Regions from separate parts of the Streptomyces sp. NPDC097129 genome, predicted to be linked through region 2. Evidence: predicted binding sites of a transcription regulator. Region 2 holds the regulator's gene; each other region holds the start of a gene.
What was found. Region 2 encodes HrcA, which represses chaperone genes, less so after heat shock. Its sites were predicted from a motif close to TTNGCACTCNGNNNNNCNGAGTGCNAA; they were not measured.
Positions count from the first base shown of each region.

Region 1: a site for HrcA is predicted at 1,858-1,884, ahead of groES (co-chaperone GroES). Genes of this name have one in related genera too.
Region 3: a site for HrcA is predicted at 2,090-2,116, ahead of groL (chaperonin GroEL). Genes of this name have one in related genera too.

Region 1 is NZ_JBVOQE010000007.1:252,722-256,799, forward strand. It holds gene AC0B9F_RS21875 (polysaccharide deacetylase family protein) at 1-926, shown strand, start outside; gene AC0B9F_RS21880 (polysaccharide deacetylase family protein) at 923-1,792, shown strand; gene groES (co-chaperone GroES) at 2,031-2,339, shown strand; gene groL (chaperonin GroEL) at 2,459-4,078, shown strand, end outside.
Region 2 is NZ_JBVOQE010000001.1:789,558-793,635, forward strand. It holds gene dnaJ (molecular chaperone DnaJ) at 1-994, opposite strand, end outside; gene hrcA (heat-inducible transcriptional repressor HrcA) at 995-2,011, opposite strand; gene AC0B9F_RS03575 (MBL fold metallo-hydrolase) at 2,161-2,889, shown strand; gene AC0B9F_RS03580 (DUF3097 domain-containing protein) at 2,932-3,744, shown strand; gene hemW (radical SAM family heme chaperone HemW) at 3,758-4,078, opposite strand, start outside.
Region 3 is NZ_JBVOQE010000006.1:61,097-65,174, forward strand. It holds gene thrC (threonine synthase) at 1-973, shown strand, start outside; gene AC0B9F_RS18765 (MoaD/ThiS family protein) at 1,054-1,332, shown strand; gene AC0B9F_RS18770 (cold-shock protein) at 1,742-1,945, shown strand; gene groL (chaperonin GroEL) at 2,278-3,900, shown strand.

The DNA.
Region 1 (4,078 bases), on a different contig from region 2:
AAAATGATAAAAGTCGGGCGCGTCGGTCTGGGGTTCTGCGCGGCTCACTCGCCGCTCTCGCCGCCGCCGCCCTCGCCTCCGGGTGCGCCGCGGGCACGGGCCCCACCGGGTCCGAGGTGGACCCGGCCGCCGGTCAGCAGCAGGCCCTGCACGCGCCCCCGGCGCGCGCCCTCGACTCCTACGCCACCAGGCTGCGCGCCGAGCACGCCGCGCGCGTGGCCGCCGCCAAGCGCTGGGGCCTGGCCGCGGTGCCGCTGACCGCCCCGCCGCCGCCCCGGCAGAAGCCCCGGATCCACGCCCGTCGGGGCTTCGAGGTCGACGACCAGGAGGAACTGGGCCTGCCGCCGGTCTTCACCCGCATCCCGACCGACCAGAAGGTCGTCTTCCTCACGATCGACGACGGCGCCGAGAAGGACCCGGCGTTCCTGCGCATGATGAGCGACCTGCGCATCCCGTACACGGCCTTCCTCAGCGACTACCTGATCAAGGACGACTACGGCTACTTCAAGAAGATGCAGGCGCGGGGCGTGACGCTGAACAACCACACCCTGCACCACCCGTATCTGCCGGGGCTGTCCTACGCGCAGCAGAAGCAAGAGATCTGCGGCATGCAGGACATCATGGAGAAGCAGTACGGCAAGCGGCCGACCGTCTTCCGGCCGCCGTACGGCAACTACAACCAGGACACGCTGCGTGCCGCCAAGTCCTGCGGGATCAAGTACGCCCCGATCTGGGACGAGGAGGTCTTCGTCGACCACTGGGAGTACCGCGAGGACGACCAGGACCTCCACCCCGGCGACATCGTCCTGACGCACTTCCGCGGCCGGGACGACTGGAAGGGCACGATGCCCGACATGGTCCGCCGGTTCCTGAAGAAGGTGACGGACAAGGGGTACGCGGTGGCACGCCTGGAGGACTACCTGTGAGAACGCGGGGGGTGCCGGCCGTCCTGGCCGTCCTGGCGGCGGTCTGTTCGGCGGCGGTCTGCCTGACGGGGTGCGCGCAGTCGGTGGATCCGATCGAGCGGCTGGGCAAGAAGACGGCGGAACGGGTGAGCACGCACCGTCCCGCGGACGGCTCCGCGCGCCCTCCCGCCGGGGAGCCGGCGTACCGCCGCTGGGGTCTGGAGCGGCCGCTGACCCCGGCGCCCTCCGCTGCGCGCGGGCGCGTCGGCCGTGTCCTCGGCGGCGCCGAGTCCGGTCTGCCGCTGGTCGTCGACCGTGTGCCGACGCGGGACAAGGTCGTCTTCCTGACGTACGACGACGTCGCCGAGCGGGATCCCCGGTTCGCCGACCTGGTGCGGGAGCTGCGGCTGCCGGTGGGCATGTTCCTCACGGACAGTGTGGTCGGGCCGGGGTACGCGCACTTCGCGCGGCTGCGGGCGGCGGGGGCGTCGCTGGAGAACCACACGCTCGACCACCCCGCGATGCGGGGGCTGCCGTACGCCGGGCAGCGGGCGGAGATCTGCGGGCAGCAGCGCAAGCTGCACGCCCGGTTCGGGGTGCGGCCGCGGCTCTTCCGGCCGCCGTACGGCGCGTACGACGCGACGACGCTGCGGGCGGCGGGGGACTGCGGGATCTCGGCGGTGGTGCTGTGGCGGGTGTCGCTGTCGCTGGGGGGTGACGGGGGATTGTCGTACGCCTCGGGGGAGCATCGGCTGGAGCCGGGCGACATCATCGCGGTGGACCCGGACGAGACGACGGGGCCGGTGCTGCGGAAGCGGACGGTGCGGTTGCTGCGGGAGATTCAGCGTCGGGGGCTGGGGGTGGGACGGTTGGAGGACTACCTGTAGGTGGACTTCCCGCAGCCGTACGACGTCGCCGGGGGCTGCGGATTCCGAGACGCGCCGCACGGTAATTGGCACTCCGCTTGACCGAGTGCTAATCGCGGTCATAGTCTCGGCTCTGGCACTCGGCAGATGAGAGTGCCAACAAAGCGACGGGCAGGTCCGGCACCCGCGACGACGGATCGACCTGGTCGCCACCTCAGACAGTTAACCCCGTGAGATCTCCGAAGGGGGAGGTCGGATCGTGACGACCGCCAGCTCCAAGGTTGCCATCAAGCCGCTCGAGGACCGCATTGTGGTCCAGCCGCTCGACGCCGAGCAGACCACGGCCTCTGGCCTGGTCATCCCGGACACCGCCAAGGAGAAGCCCCAGGAGGGCGTCGTCCTGGCCGTGGGCCCGGGCCGTATCGAAGACGGCAAGCGCGTCGAGCTCGACGTGACCGTCGGCGACGTCGTGCTCTACAGCAAGTACGGCGGCACCGAGGTGAAGTACAACAACGAGGAGTACCTCGTTCTCTCGGCCCGCGACGTGCTCGCGATCATCGAGAAGTAAGCACACTTCACCCGAAGCTCTGCTTTCAGCTGCGCCCTGGCCCCTGCGACCGATAACGAAGCCGGGCGCCGGGGCGCAGTCGTTTTACCCACGAGATTTCCGAGAGGGCTCCCGCTGCCATGGCGAAGATCCTGAAGTTCGACGAGGACGCCCGTCGCGCCCTCGAGCGCGGCGTCAACAAGCTTGCCGACACCGTCAAGGTGACGATCGGCCCCAAGGGCCGCAACGTCGTCATCGACAAGAAGTTCGGCGCCCCGACCATCACCAACGACGGCGTGACCATCGCCCGCGAGGTCGAGGTCGAGGACCCGTACGAGAACCTCGGCGCCCAGCTGGTCAAGGAGGTGGCGACCAAGACCAACGACATCGCGGGTGACGGTACGACCACCGCGACCGTGCTGGCCCAGGCGCTCGTGCGCGAGGGTCTGAAGAACGTCGCCGCCGGCGCTTCCCCGGCCGCCCTGAAGAAGGGCATCGACGCCGCGGTCAAGGCCGTCTCCGACGAGCTGCTCGCCACCGCGCGCCCGATCGACGAGAAGTCCGACATCGCCGCCGTCGCCGGGCTGTCCGCCCAGGACAGCCAGGTCGGCGAGCTCATCGCCGAGGCGATGGACAAGGTCGGCAAGGACGGTGTCATCACCGTCGAGGAGTCCAACACCTTCGGCCTGGAGCTCGACTTCACCGAGGGCATGGCCTTCGACAAGGGCTACCTGTCCCCGTACTTCGTGACGGACCAGGAGCGTATGGAGGCCGTCCTCGACGACCCGTACATCCTGATCACCCAGGGCAAGATCGGCGCCATCGCGGACCTGCTGCCGCTGCTGGAGAAGGTCATCCAGGCCGGCTCCTCCAAGCCGCTGCTGATCATCGCCGAGGACGTCGAGGGCGAGGCCCTGTCGACGCTGGTCGTCAACAAGATCCGCGGCACCTTCAACGCCGTCGCGGTGAAGGCCCCCGGCTTCGGCGACCGCCGCAAGGCGATGCTGCAGGACATGGCCGTCCTCACCGGCGCCACCGTCATCTCCGAGGAGGTCGGCCTCAAGCTCGACCAGGTCGGACTCGACGTGCTGGGCACCGCCCGCCGCGTGACCGTCACCAAGGACGACACCACGATCGTCGAGGGTGCCGGCAAGGCCGAGGACCTGACGGGCCGCGTCGCGCAGATCAAGGCCGAGATCGAGAACACCGACTCCGACTGGGACCGCGAGAAGCTCCAGGAGCGCCTCGCGAAGCTGGCCGGCGGCGTGTGCGTGATCAAGGTCGGCGCCGCCACCGAGGTGGAGCTGAAGGAGAAGAAGCACCGTCTGGAGGACGCCATCTCCGCGACCCGCGCCGCGGTCGAGGAGGGCATCGTCTCCGGTGGTGGCTCCGCGCTGGTCCACGCCGTCAAGGTCCTCGAGGGCAACCTCGGCAAGACCGGCGACGAGGCCACCGGTGTCTCCGTGGTCCGCAAGGCCGCCGTCGAGCCGCTGCGCTGGATCGCCGAGAACGCCGGCCTCGAGGGCTACGTCATCACCTCCAAGGTCGCCGAGCTCGACAAGGGCCAGGGCTTCAACGCCGCCACCGGCGAGTACGGCGACCTGGTGAAGGCCGGCGTCATCGACCCGGTCAAGGTCACCCGCTCCGCCCTGGAGAACGCCGCCTCCATCGCCTCCCTGCTGCTCACGACCGAGACCCTGGTCGTCGAGAAGAAGGAAGAGGAAGAGGCCGCCGCGGGCCACGGCCACAGCCACGGTCAC
Region 2 (4,078 bases):
TCTGCACCTCGACGTGCACGATCAGGTCGCCCCGGCCGCCGCCGCGCAGATGCGTGACGCCCCGGTTGTGCAGCGGGATCGACTGGCCGGACTGGGTGCCGGGCCGGATGTCGACCTCCTCCATGCCGTCCAGCGTCTCCAGCGGCACCTTGGTGCCGAGCGCCGCCGCGGTCATCGGGATCGTGACCGTGCAGTGCAGATCGTCGCCGCGCCGCTGGAACATCGCGTGCGGCAGCTCGTGGATCTCGACGTAGAGGTCACCGGCGGGACCGCCACCGGGCCCGACCTCGCCCTCACCGGCGAGCTGGATGCGGGTGCCGTTGTCGACACCGGCCGGGATCTTCACGGTCAGCGTCCGCCGCGAGCGCACGCGGCCGTCACCGGCGCACTCCGGGCACGGGTTCGGCACGATCGTGCCGAAGCCCTGGCACTGCGGGCACGGCCGCGAGGTCATGACCTGGCCCAGGAAGGACCGGGTGACCTGCGAGACCTCACCACGGCCGCGGCACATGTCACAGGTCTGCGCGGAGGTGCCCGGCGCGGCGCCCTCACCCGAGCAGGTGGAACAGACGATCGCCGTCTCCACCTGGATGTCCTTGGTGGTGCCGAAGGCCGCCTCGTCCAGCTCGACCTCGACCCGGATCATCGCGTCCTGGCCGCGGCGGGTGCGCGAGCGCGGCCCGCGCTGCGACGCCGTACCGAAGAACGCGTCCATGATGTCGGAGAAGTTCCCGAAGCCACCCGCGCCGAAGCCGCCCGCGCCGGCGCCGCCGGACTGCGAGAGGGGGTCGCCGCCGAGGTCGTAGACCTGCTTCTTCTGCGGGTCCGACAACACCTCGTAGGCGGCGTTGATCTCCTTGAACCGCTCCTGCGTCTTCGGATCGGGATTGACGTCCGGGTGCAGCTCGCGTGCGAGCCGCCTGAACGCCTTCTTGATCTCATCCTGCGACGCGTCGCGGCGCACGCCGAGTACGGCGTAGTAGTCCGTGGCCACCTACGACTCCGCCAGGATCTGTCCGACGTACCGTGCCACTGCGCGTACCGCTCCCATCGTTCCCGGGTAGTCCATGCGGGTCGGTCCGACCACGCCGAGCTTGGCGACAGCCTCGCCGCCCGAACCGTAGCCGACCGACACGACGGACGTGGAGTTGAGTCCTACGTGGGCGTTCTCATGACCGATACGGACGGTCACGCCCGGATCCTTCGCCTCGCCGAGCAGCTTCAGGAGGACGACCTGCTCCTCCAGGGCCTCCAGCACCGGCCGGATCGTGAGGGGGAAGTCGTGCGGGAACCGCGTCAGATTGGCGGTGCCGCCGATCATCAGCCGTTCCTCGTTCTCCTCGACGAGCGTCTCCAGCAGCGTGGACAGCACCGTCGAGACCGTGCCGCGGTCCTCCGGTTCGAAGGCCTCCGGCAGATCCTCCACCAGCTTCGGCACATCCGTGAACCGGCGGCCCGCGACCCGGCTGTTCAGCCGGGCCCTGAGGTCCGCCAGCGCGGTCTCGCCGAACGGCGCCGGGCAGTCCACCATCCGCTGCTCCACCCGGCCGGTGTCGGTGATCAGCACCAGCATCACCCGCGCGGGCGCGAGCGACAGCAGCTCCACGTGCCGCACGGTCGAGCGGGTCAGCGACGGATACTGCACCACGGCGACCTGCCGGGTGAGCTGTGCCAGCAGCCGCACCGTCCGCGCCACCACGTCGTCGAGGTCGACGGCGCCCTCGAGGAAGTTCTGGATCGCGCGCCGCTCCGGGCCGGTCATCGGCTTCACACCGGCCAGCTTGTCGACGAACAGCCGGTAGCCCTTGTCGGTGGGGATGCGCCCCGCACTGGTGTGCGGCTGCGCGATGAACCCCTCGTCCTCCAGGGCCGCCATGTCGTTGCGGACCGTCGCCGGGGAGACACCGAGGTTGTGCCGCTCCGTGAGCGCCTTGGAACCGACCGGCTCCTCGGTGCCCACGTAGTCCTGGACGATGGCGCGCAGCACCTGAAGCCGTCGTTCACTCAGCATCGCGCACACCTCCAGAAGTCTTCCTCGTCTCGCCCCTGGCACTCTGCTCGTGCGAGTGCCAGACGTCCCCGGCCCAGTGTACGGCGGTGGGGTACGCCCCCGGCAAGGCTGGTCATACCGCGTGGCCGGTAAGGGCTAGCGTCGCGGGTATGACGGTGACTTGGGAAGAGCTGGGGTGGGAACGGCTGGCGGCCGGGGTCGGGCGGTGCCGGCTGCCGGGCTGGGACTGCACGACGGGGCTGATCGTCGGCGCGGACACGGCACTGATGGTCGACGCCGGGTCGAGCCTCGCGGAGGGGGCCCGGCTGCGCGCCGAGGCCGAACGGCTCACCGGGCACGGTGTGACCCATCTCGCGTTCACCCACCCCCACTTCGACCACGTTCTCGGTGCCTCCTCGATCCGGGCCGCGGAGGTCTTCGGCGCGGTCGGCATCGATTCGGCGTTCACCCCGCGCGGCCGGGAGGAGCTGCGGGTGGACGCGGTGGCGGCCGGCCTGGACCCGGAGGTCGCCGAGGAGGCCGCGGGGGCGCCGGTGCCGGTCGGCCACCTGGTCAGCGGCGAGTGGACCCTCGACCTCGGCGGCGGCCGCCAGGTGCTGCTCGCCAACGTGGGTCCCGGGCACACCGCCCACGATCTCGTGGTCCTGGTCCCGGGCGAGCGGGAGGTGGTGTTCTGCGGTGACCTCGTCGAGGAGTCCGGCGAGCCGCAGGCGGGCCCCGACGCCGTACCGTCGCAGTGGCCGGACGCGCTGGACCGGCTGCTGGCGCTCGGCGGCGAGGACGCGCTGTACGTGCCCGGTCACGGAGCGGTGGTGGACGCGGCGTTCGTGCGGGCGCAACGGGACGCGCTGGCGGCCCGCTTCGGCGTGTCGCGGTGATCCGCGCCCGGTGACGCCCGGGATTCTCCTATCGTCATCCGAATGCGGCAGTACTCCCCCGACCTGACCCCGCCCTGGAAGAAGAAGCCCGCGCCGGCGCCCGAGGTGGCGGCCGAGCCCGGCCTGGTGGTGGAGGAGCCCGGCAGCGGCTTCTGCGGTGCGGTGATCCGCTGCGAGGCGGGCACGGTCACGCTGGAGGACCGCTTCGGCAAGCACCGGGTCTTCCCCATGGAGCCGCGCGGCTTCCTGCTGGAGGGCCGGGTGGTGACGCTGGTCAGGCCCGCCTCGGCGGCTCCGGTACGGCCCAGTCGTACCGCGTCCGGATCTCTCGCCGTGCCCGGCGCCCGCGCGCGGGTGGCCCGGGCCGGCCGGATCTACGTCGAGGGGCGGCACGACGCCGAGCTGGTGGAGAAGGTGTGGGGCGACGATCTGCGCATCGAGGGCGTGGTCGTGGAGTACCTGGAGGGCGTCGACGACCTGCCGTCGATCGTGGAGTCCTTCGCCCCGGGTCCGGACGCCCGCCTCGGCGTGCTGGTGGACCATCTGGTGCCGGGCACCAAGGAGTGGCGGATCGCCGAGGCCGTGACGAGTGAGCACGCGCTGGTCGTGGGCCACCCGTACATCGACGTCTGGCAGGCGGTGAAGCCGTCGGCGCTCGGGATCGAGGCGTGGCCGGTGATCCCGCGCGGCCAGGACTGGAAGACGGGCGTGTGCCGGGCCCTGGGCTGGCCGGAGAACACGGGCGCGGCCTGGCAGGCGATCCTCGGCCGGGTGCGGTCGTACAGGGACCTGGAGCCGGAGCTGCTGGGCAAGGTGGAGCAGCTGATCGACTTCGTCACCGAACCCGTGGACTGACGCCTCAGTCCACTCAGTCCACCAGGTCCCGCACCACCGCGTCCGCGAGCAGCCTGCCCCGCAGGGTGAGCACCGCGCGGCCCCCGGCGTACGGCTCCGGCTGGAGGAGGCCGTCGGTCAGGGCCCGGTCCGCGGCCCGGCGGCCGTCCGCCTTCAGCAGGTCCAGGGGTACGCCCTCGCGCAGCCGCAGCTCCAGCAGGATGCGCTCGACCCGGCGGTCCTCCTCGCTCAGGACCTCCCGCCCGGCGCCCGGGGAGCGGCCCGCGGCCAGCGCCGCCGCGTAGGCGCCCGGGTGCTTGACGTTCCACCAGCGCACGCCGCCGACGTGGCTGTG
Region 3 (4,078 bases), on a different contig from region 2:
CGCCGAGCTCGGCGTGACCGGCGGTCTGTACGTCAAGGACGACTCCGGCAACCCGACCCACTCCTTCAAGGACCGCGTCGTCGCGCAGGCCCTGGAGGCGGCGCGCGCCTTCGGCTTCACCACCCTGTCCTGCTCCTCCACCGGCAACCTGGCCGGCGCCGTCGGCGCCGCCGCCGCGCGGGCCGGCCTGCGCTCCTGCGTGTTCATCCCGCACGACCTGGAGCAGGGCAAGGTCGTCATGGCCGCGATCTACGGCGGCGAGCTCGTCGGCATCGAGGGCAACTACGACGACGTGAACCGCTTCTGCTCCGAGCTGATCGGCGACCCGGCCGGCGAGGGCTGGGGCTTCGTCAACGTCAACCTGCGGCCGTACTACGCCGAGGGTTCCAAGACGCTGGCCTACGAGATCTGCGAGCAGCTCGGCTGGCAGCTGCCCGACCAGCTCGTCGTCCCGATCGCCTCCGGCTCGCAGCTCACCAAGGTCGACAAGGGCCTGCAGGAGCTGATCAAGCTGGGGCTGGTCGAGGACAAGCCGTACAAGATCTTCGGCGCGCAGGCCGAGGGCTGCTCGCCGGTGTCCACGGCCTTCAAGGCCGGGCACGACGTGGTGCGCCCGCAGAAGCCGAACACCATCGCCAAGTCGCTCGCCATCGGCAACCCGGCCGACGGGCCGTACGTCCTGGACATCGCGCGCCGCACGGGCGGTGCGGTGGAGGACGTCACCGACGAGCAGGTCGTCGACGCGATCAAGCTGCTGGCCCGCACGGAGGGCATCTTCGCGGAGACCGCCGGCGGTGTGACCGTGGGTGTCACCCGCAAGCTGATCGAGAACGGTGTTCTCGACCCGACGAAGACGACGGTCGTGCTGAACACCGGCGACGGCCTGAAGACCCTGGACGCGGTCGCCGGCACGGGCCTGACCGCGACGATTCGTCCCAGCCTCGACTCGTTCCGTGAGGCCGGGCTCGCCTAGGGCCTGCATCGTTGAGTTGTGTCTGCGGGCCGGCGGGGGCCGGTCGCGCAGTTCCCCGCGCCCCTATCGGAGGTTTCCCCGTGAGTGTCACCGTTCGCATCCCCACCATCCTGCGCACCTACACCGGTGGCCGGGCCGAGGTGCCCGCCGACGGGGCGACCCTCGCCGAGGTCATCGCGGACCTGGAGAAGAACCACACCGGCATCGCCGCCCGCGTCCTGGACGACCAGGGCAAGCTGCGCCGGTTCGTCAACGTGTACGTCAACGACGACGACGTGCGTTTCGAGCAGGGCCTGGAGACGGCCACCCCGGACGGCGCGGGCGTGTCGATCATCCCGGCGGTGGCCGGCGGCTGCTGACACGAAGAGTTCATCTGATTGCCCCCTCCGTGAGAGAAACGGAGGGGGCAATTCCATGTGGTTAGACGCGGTAGAGTTGGGGAACGCGCCCCGCAATCCTTTCGGCGCGATCTTCGGAACCTGCTGCACGGGCGATAAGAAGTAGCCAAAGTACGCAGGTTTTTTGTCTTTTTTGCACCCCTTTGTGGGGCCCGACTTGCTCGGAATTCAGGTGAATTCTCGCGAGATTCCGGACCGGCCCCGTCCAGATTTCTCGTCCGATTGACCTGTTGCAGACGGCAGTTGGACAGATACATTCAGCCGCGGTCGACGCGTTCCGGCGCACGCCCCCACCCATCCGGGGGGCGAGGTCTGACCCGGATCCGCGAAGTGCGGATCTGTGCAAGGGCCAGTAATAGGGGAGTTAGGCATGGCTCAGGGCACCGTCAAGTGGTTCAACGCGGAGAAGGGCTACGGCTTCATCGCGGTCGACGGTGGTGCGGACGTCTTCGTCCATTACAGCGCCATCCAGATGGACGGCTACCGCACCCTGGAAGAGGGCCAGCGGGTCGAGTTCGAGATCTCGCAGGGCCAGAAGGGTCCGCAGGCCGACATGGTTCGCGTCGCCGCCTGAACGTTCATTCACGCACGAAGGGCCCGCACCTCGCACAGGGTGCGGGCCCTTCGGCGTGCCCCGGCGCCGTCCCGGATGCCGTCCGGACGCCGTCCCGGCCGTGTTCGCGGGCGGCTGATCGACCGGCCCGACCCCCGAGAGGCGCTTGCACTCACCATGCCCGAGTGCTAATCATTGCGTTAGCACTCTGAAGGTGAGAGTGACAACGTAAGGACCGGGTCGGTGAGGCCAGGGCCGGGCGGAGCAAGGAGCTTCCTCCGGTCGGGGCCGTCCGTCGCGGGCGCGGGCGCGGTCCGAAGTAATCACCCCCAGTCCTGGAGGGACCACTTCACATGGCCAAGATCATCGCGTTCGACGAGGAGGCGCGGCGCGGCCTCGAGCGCGGCATGAACCAGCTCGCGGACGCCGTGAAGGTGACGCTCGGCCCCAAGGGCCGCAACGTCGTCCTCGAGAAGAAGTGGGGCGCGCCCACGATCACCAACGATGGCGTCTCCATCGCCAAGGAGATCGAGCTCGAGGACCCGTACGAGAAGATCGGCGCCGAGCTGGTCAAGGAAGTCGCCAAGAAGACGGACGACGTCGCCGGTGACGGTACGACCACGGCGACCGTGCTGGCCCAGGCCCTGGTCAAGGAAGGCCTGCGCAACGTCGCGGCCGGCGCCAACCCGATGGCTCTGAAGCGCGGTATCGAGAAGGCCGTCGAGGCCGTCTCCGCCGCCCTGCTGGAGCAGGCGAAGGACGTCGAGACCAAGGAGCAGATCGCCTCCACGGCCTCCATCTCCGCCGCCGACACCCAGATCGGCGAGCTGATCGCCGAGGCGATGGACAAGGTCGGCAAGGAAGGCGTCATCACCGTCGAGGAGAGCAACACCTTCGGCCTCGAGCTCGAGCTCACCGAGGGCATGCGCTTCGACAAGGGCTACATCTCCGCCTACTTCGCCACCGACATGGAGCGCATGGAGGCGTCGCTCGAGGACCCGTACATCCTCATCGCGAACTCCAAGATCGGCTCCGTCAAGGACCTGCTCCCGCTGCTGGAGAAGGTCATGCAGTCGGGCAAGCCGCTGCTGATCATCGCCGAGGACGTCGAGGGCGAGGCCCTGTCGACCCTGGTCGTCAACAAGATCCGCGGCACCTTCAAGTCCGTGGCCGTCAAGGCCCCGGGCTTCGGCGACCGCCGCAAGGCCATGCTCGGCGACATCGCCATCCTCACGGGCGGCGAGGTCATCTCCGAGGAGGTCGGCCTCAAGCTGGAGAACGCGTCCCTGGACCTCCTGGGCCGCGCCCGCAAGGTCGTCATCACCAAGGACGAGACCACCATCGTCGACGGTGCCGGCTCCTCGGACCAGGTCGCGGGCCGCGTGAACCAGATCCGCGCCGAGATCGAGAACAGCGACTCCGACTACGACCGCGAGAAGCTGCAGGAGCGCCTGGCGAAGCTCGCCGGCGGTGTCGCGGTCATCAAGGCCGGCGCCGCCACCGAGGTGGAGCTCAAGGAGCGCAAGCACCGCATCGAGGACGCCGTCCGCAACGCCAAGGCGGCCGTCGAGGAGGGCATCGTCGCCGGTGGTGGCGTGGCCCTGCTGCAGACCACGCACGTCTTCGACAAGCTGGAGCTCGAGGGTGACGAGGCGACCGGCGCTCAGGCCGTGAAGCTCGCGCTCGAGGCCCCGCTGAAGCAGATCGCGGTCAACGCCGGCCTCGAGGGCGGCGTCGTGGTGGAGAAGGTGCGCAACCTGACCCCGGGTCACGGCCTGAACGCCGCGACCGGTGACTACGTCGACCTGGTCGCCGAGGGCATCATCGACCCGGCCAAGGTGACGCGCTCCGCGCTGCAGAACGCCGCGTCGATCGCCGCGCTGTTCCTCACCACCGAGGCCGTCATCGCCGACAAGCCGGAGAAGGCCGCGGCCCCGGCCGGCGGCGGCATGCCGGGCGGTGACATGGACTTCTGATCCTTCCCGGATCACCTGTCCTTCCGGGTCTTCGCGAAGACCTTTCCGAGGGCGGCACACCCAGCTTCCGGCTGGGGGTGCCGCCCTCGGGCGTGTCCGGGGTCACAGCGGCAGGGGGCCGGTGCGCGGAATCGGGGGAGGGGTGGCAGTGGTTGTTTCAGCGAGTGCAACAATGCGC